Phytohabitans houttuyneae: one gene and its partner. Each later gene encodes a partner of the first gene's protein in a complex. Links are inferred from orthologs where the notes say so. Each region holds a gene or a part of one and is shown on either strand. Other genes may lie near its edges.

Region 1 (3,719 bases):
GGCGGGAGTGCACGTCGGCCTTGAGGGAGGCGCCGGCTACATCGCTCTCGTCTGGACTATCGCGGCCGGCTGCGCCGCCCCCACCAGCCCGCCCCAGACCCCGTGGATGCACCTGGCCGCCGGCTGAGTCGCCCTGCCGGGGCCTCGGCGCGCGCCCAGCGACCAGCGCGCCGCGAAGGGCGTCGTCGGGTTGCGTGAGCCAGGCGCACGGCCCCCCACAAAGAGCGAGGGCCCCCGCAGTGCGGGAGCCCTCGCCGGTGCCGTTGCGTCAGGCGCCGCCGGCCGGGGCGCCGTGGCAGCGCTTGTACTTCTTGCCGGACCCGCACGGGCACGGCGCGTTGCGGGACGGGCCGGCGCTGGTCGACGCCTGGCTGGGCGACGGGGACGGGCGGCGGCCGCTCGCGCGGGGTGGGGTTGGACCGCCCAGGCCTAGGGCGGGCGCGGCGTCCTGCTGCTGCTCGATGAAGACCGCGCCGTCGCCGGCCGCGCCGTCGATTGTCGGTGCGGAGTACTGGAGCGGCTGCTGCGGGCGCTGGCGACCGAGGCCCTTGGCGCGGATCTCGACCGTCGCGTCGTCGGGCATCGGCAGCGGGGCCGGGCCGGACGCGGGGGCGGGTGCGGCCGGCGCCGCCTCCTCGACCTGGACCTCCAGGTTGTAGAGGAAGCCGACCGTCTCCTCCTTGATGCCGTCCATCATCGTGGCGAACATCGCGTAGCCCTCGCGCTGGTACTCGACCAGCGGGTCGCGCTGGGCGTACGCCCGCAGGCCCACGCCCTCCTGGAGGTAGTCCATCTCGTACAGGTGCTCGCGCCACTTGCGGTCGATCACCTGCAGCAGCACCATGCGCTCCAGCTGGCGGACGGCCTCGGTGCCCAGCTCCTGCTCACGCCGCTCGTACGCCGCGTGCGCGTCCTCCTTGAGGCGCGCCATCAGGAAGTCGGCGTCCAGGTTGTTGCGCTCGCCGCCGGCTTCCTCCTCGAGGTCTTCGATGGTGACGCCGACCGGGTACAGCTGCTTGAGGCTGGTCCAGAGCTGCTCGAGGTCCCAGTCTTCGGCGTAGCCCTCGGCGGTGGCACCCGTGACGTACGCCTCGATGACGTCGTCGATCATGTGGTTGACCTGGTCGCTGAGGTCTTCGCCGTCGAGCACGCGCTTGCGCTCGGCGTAGACCACCTGGCGCTGCTTGTTGAGCACCTCGTCGTACTTGAGGACGTTCTTACGGATCTCGGCGTTTTGGCCCTCGATCTGGCCCTGCGCGCTCTTGATCTGGCGAGTGACCATCTTGGACTCGATGGGCACGTCCTCGGGGATGTTGAAGCGCTCCATGACTGCCTCGACCGCACCCGCGCGGAAGCGGCGCATCAGCTCGTCCTGCAGCGACAGGTAGAAGCGGGACTCGCCCGGGTCGCCCTGCCGGCCGGAGCGGCCGCGCAGCTGGTTGTCGATGCGGCGCGAGTCGTGGCGCTCGGTGCCCAGCACGTACAGACCGCCGGCGGCCGCGACCTCCTCGGCCTCGTCGTCGCACGCCTGCTTCCACCGCGGGAGGATCTCCTCCAGCGCCTTCTGGTAGTCGTCTTCGTGCTCGACCGGGTCGAGGCCGCGCTGGTGCAGCTCGTTTGCCGCGAGGTGCTCGGGGTTGCCGCCGAGCAGGATGTCGGTACCGCGGCCGGCCATGTTGGTCGCGACCGTGACGCCGCCCTTGCGCCCGGCCTGCGCGATGATCTCGGCTTCCTTGGCGTGGTACTTCGCGTTGAGCACGGCGTGCGGGATGCCCCGCCGGCGCAGCATCTGCGACAGGATCTCGGAGTTTTCCACGGAGACCGTGCCGACAAGGACCGGCTGGCCGAGGGCGTGCCGCTCGGCGATGTCCTCGACGACCGCGTTGAACTTCGCCTTCTCGGTCTTGTAGATGACGTCCGGACGGTCGAGGCGGACCATCGGCCGGTGGGTCGGGATGCTGACGACGCCGACGTTGTACACCTTGTTGAACTCGCCGGCCTCGGTCTGCGCGGTACCGGTCATGCCGGCCAGCTTGTCGTACAGCCGGAAGTAGTTCTGCAGGGTGACCGTCGCGAGCGTCTGGTTTTCCTGCTTGATCTCGACGTGCTCCTTGGCCTCGATGGCCTGGTGCATGCCCTCGTTGTAGCGGCGGCCGTGCAGGATGCGGCCGGTGAACTCGTCGACGATCAGCACCTCGCCGTCGTTGACGATGTAGTCCTTGTCCCGCCGGTACAGCTCCTTCGCCTTGATGGCGTTGTTGAGGTAGCCGACGAGCGGCGTGTTGACCGACTCGTAGAGGTTGTCGATGCCGAGGCGGTCTTCGACCCGGGCGACGCCCCGCTCGGTGATGGCGACCGTGCGCTTGGCGTAGTCGACCTCGTAGTCGCCCTCGCCGTCCTTGCCGGGCTCGAGGCGGGCCACGACCGTGGCGAACTCCGAGTACCACCGGGCGGACTGCTCGGCCGGGCCGGAGATGATCAGCGGGGTGCGGGCCTCGTCGATCAGGATCGAGTCGACCTCGTCGACGATCGCGAAGTTGTGGCCGCGCTGCACGAGCTCGTCCCGCGACCAGGCCATGTTGTCGCGCAGGTAGTCGAAGCCGAACTCGTTGTTCGTGCCGTACGTGATGTCGCACTCGTACGCCGCGCGGTGCTCCGCCGAGGGGCGGTTGGGAAGGATCACGCCGACGCTCAGGCCGAGGAACCGGTGCACCCGGCCCATCCACTCGGCGTCGCGCTGTGCCAGGTAGTCGTTGACCGTGACCACGTGCACGCCCTTGCCGGAAAGGGCGTTCAGGTACGCCGGCAGGACACAGGTAAGGGTCTTGCCCTCACCGGTCTTCATCTCGGCGATGTTGCCGAAGTGCAGCGCGGCGCCGCCCATCACCTGGACGTCGTAATGCCGCTGGCCGAGCACCCGCGAGGCTGCCTCGCGGGCGGTCGCGAACGCCTCGGGGAGCAGGTCGTCGAGGGTCTCGCCGTCCTCGACGCGCTGCCGGTACTGATCGGTCAGCTCCCGCAGCTCAGCATCGGTGAGATCGGTGTACTCATCCTCGAGTGAGTTGACGGCGTTGGCGACCGCCTTGAGTCGCCGAAGCATGCGGCCTTCGCCGGCACGAAGGACCTTTTCCAAAATCGACACGGGTCAACGCTCCCCTTGGACAGTCTGCCGAACCATCGTAGGCGCACCTTCGGCGCAACTGTCAGCCACGTCTCCGGCGATCGCGCCAAAGCGGACATTTTGCCTCACAGGCAGTGCGTATTCGGTTATGCCCGCCGCGAACGGTACGGCAACATTGCCGCGTGGGGGCACAAGCGAACACCCAGCCGCAGATTAATGATCAAGGACTGATCCTCCGGCCGTGGCGGGTCGAGGACGCGGAGGCGGTTCACCGGGCGTGCCAGGATCCGGTGATCCAGCGATGGACCCGCGTGCCGTCGCCCTATCTGCCCACGCACGCCCGCTACTTCGTGACCCAGCACTCGGAGGCCGCGTGGCGCGAAGGTACCGGTGCGCCGTTCGCGGTCATCGACCCGGATACCGGTGAACTGCTCGGTTCCTGCGGGCTCGTCACGATCGACCGGGTGCTCGCCTCGGCGGAGGTCGGCTACTGGACCGCGCCGTGGGCCCGCGGTGCGGGAGTGGCCACCCGGGCGACCCGGGTGGTGTCGCGGTGGGCGTTCGAGTCGCTGGGCATGCGGCGGATCGTGTGGCAGGC
Region 2 (3,240 bases), on another replicon or contig:
GGGCGCACCTCACCGACCGGCACCGTGATCGCCGCGTCGCCGTGCCAGCCGTCGAGCACCGCGCCGCAGTCGATCGAGATGAGGTCGCCCTCGCGGAGCACCTGCTTCGGCGAGGGGATGGCGTGCACGATCTGCTCGTTGACCGAGGAGCAGATCGACGCCGGATAGCCGTGATAGCCCTTGAACGACGGCACCGCCCCGGCGTCCCGGATCACCGACTCGGCCAGGCTGTCGAGGTCGGCTGTGGTGACTCCGGGAGCGACCGCCTCGCGCATGCGGGCCAGCGCTGCGGCCACGACAAGGCCGGCGGCCCGCATCTTTTCGATCTGCGCGGGAGTCTTGAGCTGGATCAGCTGGTGGCGCGGCATCCTTCGAGGCTAACTGCAATCCCGGCCGGCGCTGGGCCAGGGCCGAGGAGTGAAAACATCAGCCGCCGTACGAGCGGAGCGCGTCGATCGCCCGGACGGTGACGTCCTCGACCGGGCCGGTGGCGTCGATGCCCACGAGCTTGTTCTGCGCGCCGTAGTAGTCGACCAGCGGCGCGGTCTTCTCCGCGTACTCCTCCAGGCGCTTGGCGATGGTCTCCGCCTTGTCGTCGTCGCGCTGGAAGAGCTGCCCGCCGCACCGGTCGCAGATGCCCTCGCGGGAGGTCGGGTCGAACTCGACGTGCCAGATCTTGCCGCAGCCCCGGCAGGTGCGCCGGCCGGACAGGCGCCGGATCACCTCGTCGTCGTCGACCACGAGCTCCATGACGAGGTCGAGCGCGGTGCCGAGGTCAGCGAGCAGCTTGTCGAGCGCGTTGGCCTGCGGCACCGTGCGGGGAAAACCGTCGAGCAGGAAGCCGTCGGCCGCGTCCGGCTCGGCGAGCCGCTCGCGCACCATGTTGATGGTCACCTCGTCGGGGACGAGCTGACCGGCGTCCATGTATCGCCGGGCCTCCACACCCAATGGCGTGCCCTGGGAGACGTTGGCGCGGAAGATGTCCCCAGTCGAAATCTTTGGCACAGCCAGGTGGGCGGCGATGAACTCGGCCTGGGTCCCCTTACCCGCCCCTGGAGGACCGACCAGTACGAGGCGCATCTACCGCAGGAACCCTTCGTAGTTCCGCTGCATCAGTTGGCTCTCGATCTGCTTCACGGTCTCCAGACCCACGCCGACCATGATGAGCACGGCGGTGCCACCGAACGGGAAGTTCTGGTACTGGCTGCTGTCCAGCCAGATGAAGAAGAAGTTCGGCAGGATCGAGATCAGGCCCAGGTACATGGCGCCGGGAAGGGTGATCCGGCTGAGGATGAAGTCCAGGTACTCGGCCGTGGGCTTGCCCGGACGGATACCCGGGACGAAGCCGCCGTACTTCTTCATGTTCTCCGCGACCTCGGTCGGGTTGAACGTGATCGACACGTAGAAGTACGTGAAGAAGATGATCAGGAAGAAGTAGACGACGATGTACACCCAGTCGGCCGGGTTGGCCAGGTGGTTCTGCACCCACGCCTCGAAGGAGTTGAGGTCGTTGGGGTCGCCGAACTGGAGAGCCAGCTGCGGCAGGTAGAGCAGCGACGACGCGAAGATGACCGGGATGACACCCGCCTGGTTGACCTTGAGCGGGATGTAGGTCGACGTGCCGCCGTACATACGGCGACCGATCATGCGCTTCGCGTACTGCACCGGGATACGGCGCTGCGCCTGCTCGATGAAGACAACCGCGGTGATGACCACGAGAACGAGCGCGAGAACGAGGAAGAACTTGCCCCAGCCCTGGCTCTCCTTGATCGTCCAGCCCTCGGAGGGAAGCCGGGCGGCGATCGAGGTGAAGATCAGGACGGACATGCCGTTGCCGACGCCGCGGTCGGTGATCAGCTCACCGAGCCACATCACCACGCCGGTGCCGGCGGTCATCGTGACCACGAGCGCGACAAGAGTGATCCACATGGGCATCCCCGTGCCCTCGGGGATCAGCGGCCACTGGTCGCACTGGTTGTTGAACAGCTGTCCGGATCGGGCCAGCGCCACGAACGCCGATGCCTGCAGCACCGCCAGACCGAGGGTCAGGTACCGGGTGTACTGCGTGATCTTCGCCTGGCCGGCCTGGCCCTCCTTGCGCAGCTGCTCCAGGCGCGGGATCACCACGGTGAGCAGCTGGAGGATGATCGACGCCGTGATGTACGGCATGATGCCGAGCGCGAAAACCGACAGCGAGAGAAGCGCACCGCCGGAGAAGAGGTTGAGCAGCGTGAAGACGCCGGGCGTGCCCTCCTCCATCGCCTCGATGCATCGCTGCGCGTTGCCATACGACACGCCGGGGCTGGGCAGTGTCGCACCCAGCCGGTAGATCGCCACGATGCCTATCGTGAACAGCAGCTTCTTGCGCAGATCAGGCGTGCGGAACGCACTGAGAAACGCGGAGAGCAACGTCTTCCTCCTGCGCGAGGCGGCCGCCGGATCGTGGCGGACGGGTTGGGCGTCGGGCGGTCACCCGACATCCATACTGGCAACGGACTCTAACAGTACGGTGTGAGTTCGGGCAGATGCGCCCGGGGACATACACGCTTCACTATATTGCCGGCGCGAACCCCGATGTACAACTGGGACGAAACGCCAGATAGTAGACGTGGCGCCCGTCAGTCGCGAAGGCAACTGGCGGGCGCCACGGCTTGTGCCTAGAGCTCGGTGACCGAGCCACCGGCGGCAGTGATCTTCTCCTTGGCCGACGCGCTGAAAGCGTGCGCCGACACCTGGAGCTTCACGCCACCCAGGTCGCCAGTGCCGAGCACCTTCACCAGCTGGCCCTTGCGGACCGCACCGGCGTTGGCCAGCTCGATGGGACCGACCTCGCCCCCGTTGGGGAAGAGCTCGGCCAGCCGCTCCAGGTTGACCACCTGGAAGACGACCTTGAACCGGTTTTTGAAGCCCTTGAGCTTCGGCAGGCGCATGTGGATGGGCATCTGCCCGCCCTCGAACGCCGGCGAGATGTTCTTGCGGGCCTTGGAGCCCTTGGTACCGCGACCGGCGGTCTTGCCCTTGGAGCCCTCACCGCGACCCACGCGGGTCTTCTCGGTCTTGGCGCCGGGAGCCGGCCGGAGGTGGTGGACCTTGATCGTCATTACTCGACCTCCTCGACCTTCACCAGGTGGTTGACGGCGAAGATCATGCCCCGAATCTCGGGACGGTCCTCCTTGACCACCACGTCCCTGATCCGCTTCAGCCCGAGCGAGCGCAGCGAGTTCCGCTGGTTGCTCTTCG

The links.
Region 2: the proteins of secA (region 1) and secY are in contact, whole or in part, in a crystal structure (PDB 3DIN), measured with the Thermotoga maritima proteins. The link is inferred for Phytohabitans houttuyneae from one-to-one orthologs. Residues at the interface, in WP_004082002.1 of Thermotoga maritima: Glu261, Ala262, Arg263, Lys300, Ala301, Arg302, Thr303, Ile304, Ile305, Leu323, Tyr324, Asp325, Pro326, Val329, Ser330, Tyr333, Ile336, Lys340, Phe345, Val349, Glu363, Phe364, Tyr374, Ser375, Gly376, Gly377, Glu393, Ile395, Thr482, Ser483; in WP_004081795.1 of Thermotoga maritima: Glu108, Gly109, Glu110, Glu111, Ala236, Glu237, Arg238, Arg239, Ile240, Thr241, Ile242, Gln243, Tyr244, Ala245, Arg246, Arg247, Val248, Thr249, Gly250, Arg251, Arg252, Val253, Tyr254, Gly256, Ala257, Ser258, Thr259, Tyr260, Leu261, Pro262.

Annotation. Positions count from the first base shown.
Region 1 is NZ_BLPF01000004.1:29,817-33,535, reverse strand. Bases 69-3,477 are described here. They hold secA (preprotein translocase subunit SecA), read right to left. Parts: upstream 3,143-3,477; coding sequence 269-3,142; downstream 69-268. Other genes in these bases: Phou_RS42620 (GNAT family N-acetyltransferase), read left to right, coding at 3,304-3,477. Outside these bases: more of Phou_RS42620, read left to right, coding at 3,478-3,719. UniProt on the Escherichia coli protein: Required for protein export, interacts with the SecYEG preprotein conducting channel.
Region 2 is NZ_BLPF01000001.1:3,429,804-3,433,043, forward strand. Bases 246-3,175 are described here. They hold secY (preprotein translocase subunit SecY), read right to left. Parts: upstream 2,410-3,175; coding sequence 1,081-2,409; downstream 246-1,080. Other genes in these bases: map (type I methionyl aminopeptidase), read right to left, coding at 246-368; Phou_RS15215 (adenylate kinase), read right to left, coding at 427-1,080; rplO (50S ribosomal protein L15), read right to left, coding at 2,658-3,101; rpmD (50S ribosomal protein L30), read right to left, coding at 3,101-3,175. In the rest of the region: more of map, read right to left, coding at 1-245; more of rpmD, read right to left, coding at 3,176-3,240. UniProt on the Escherichia coli protein: The central subunit of the protein translocation channel SecYEG. Consists of two halves formed by TMs 1-5 and 6-10.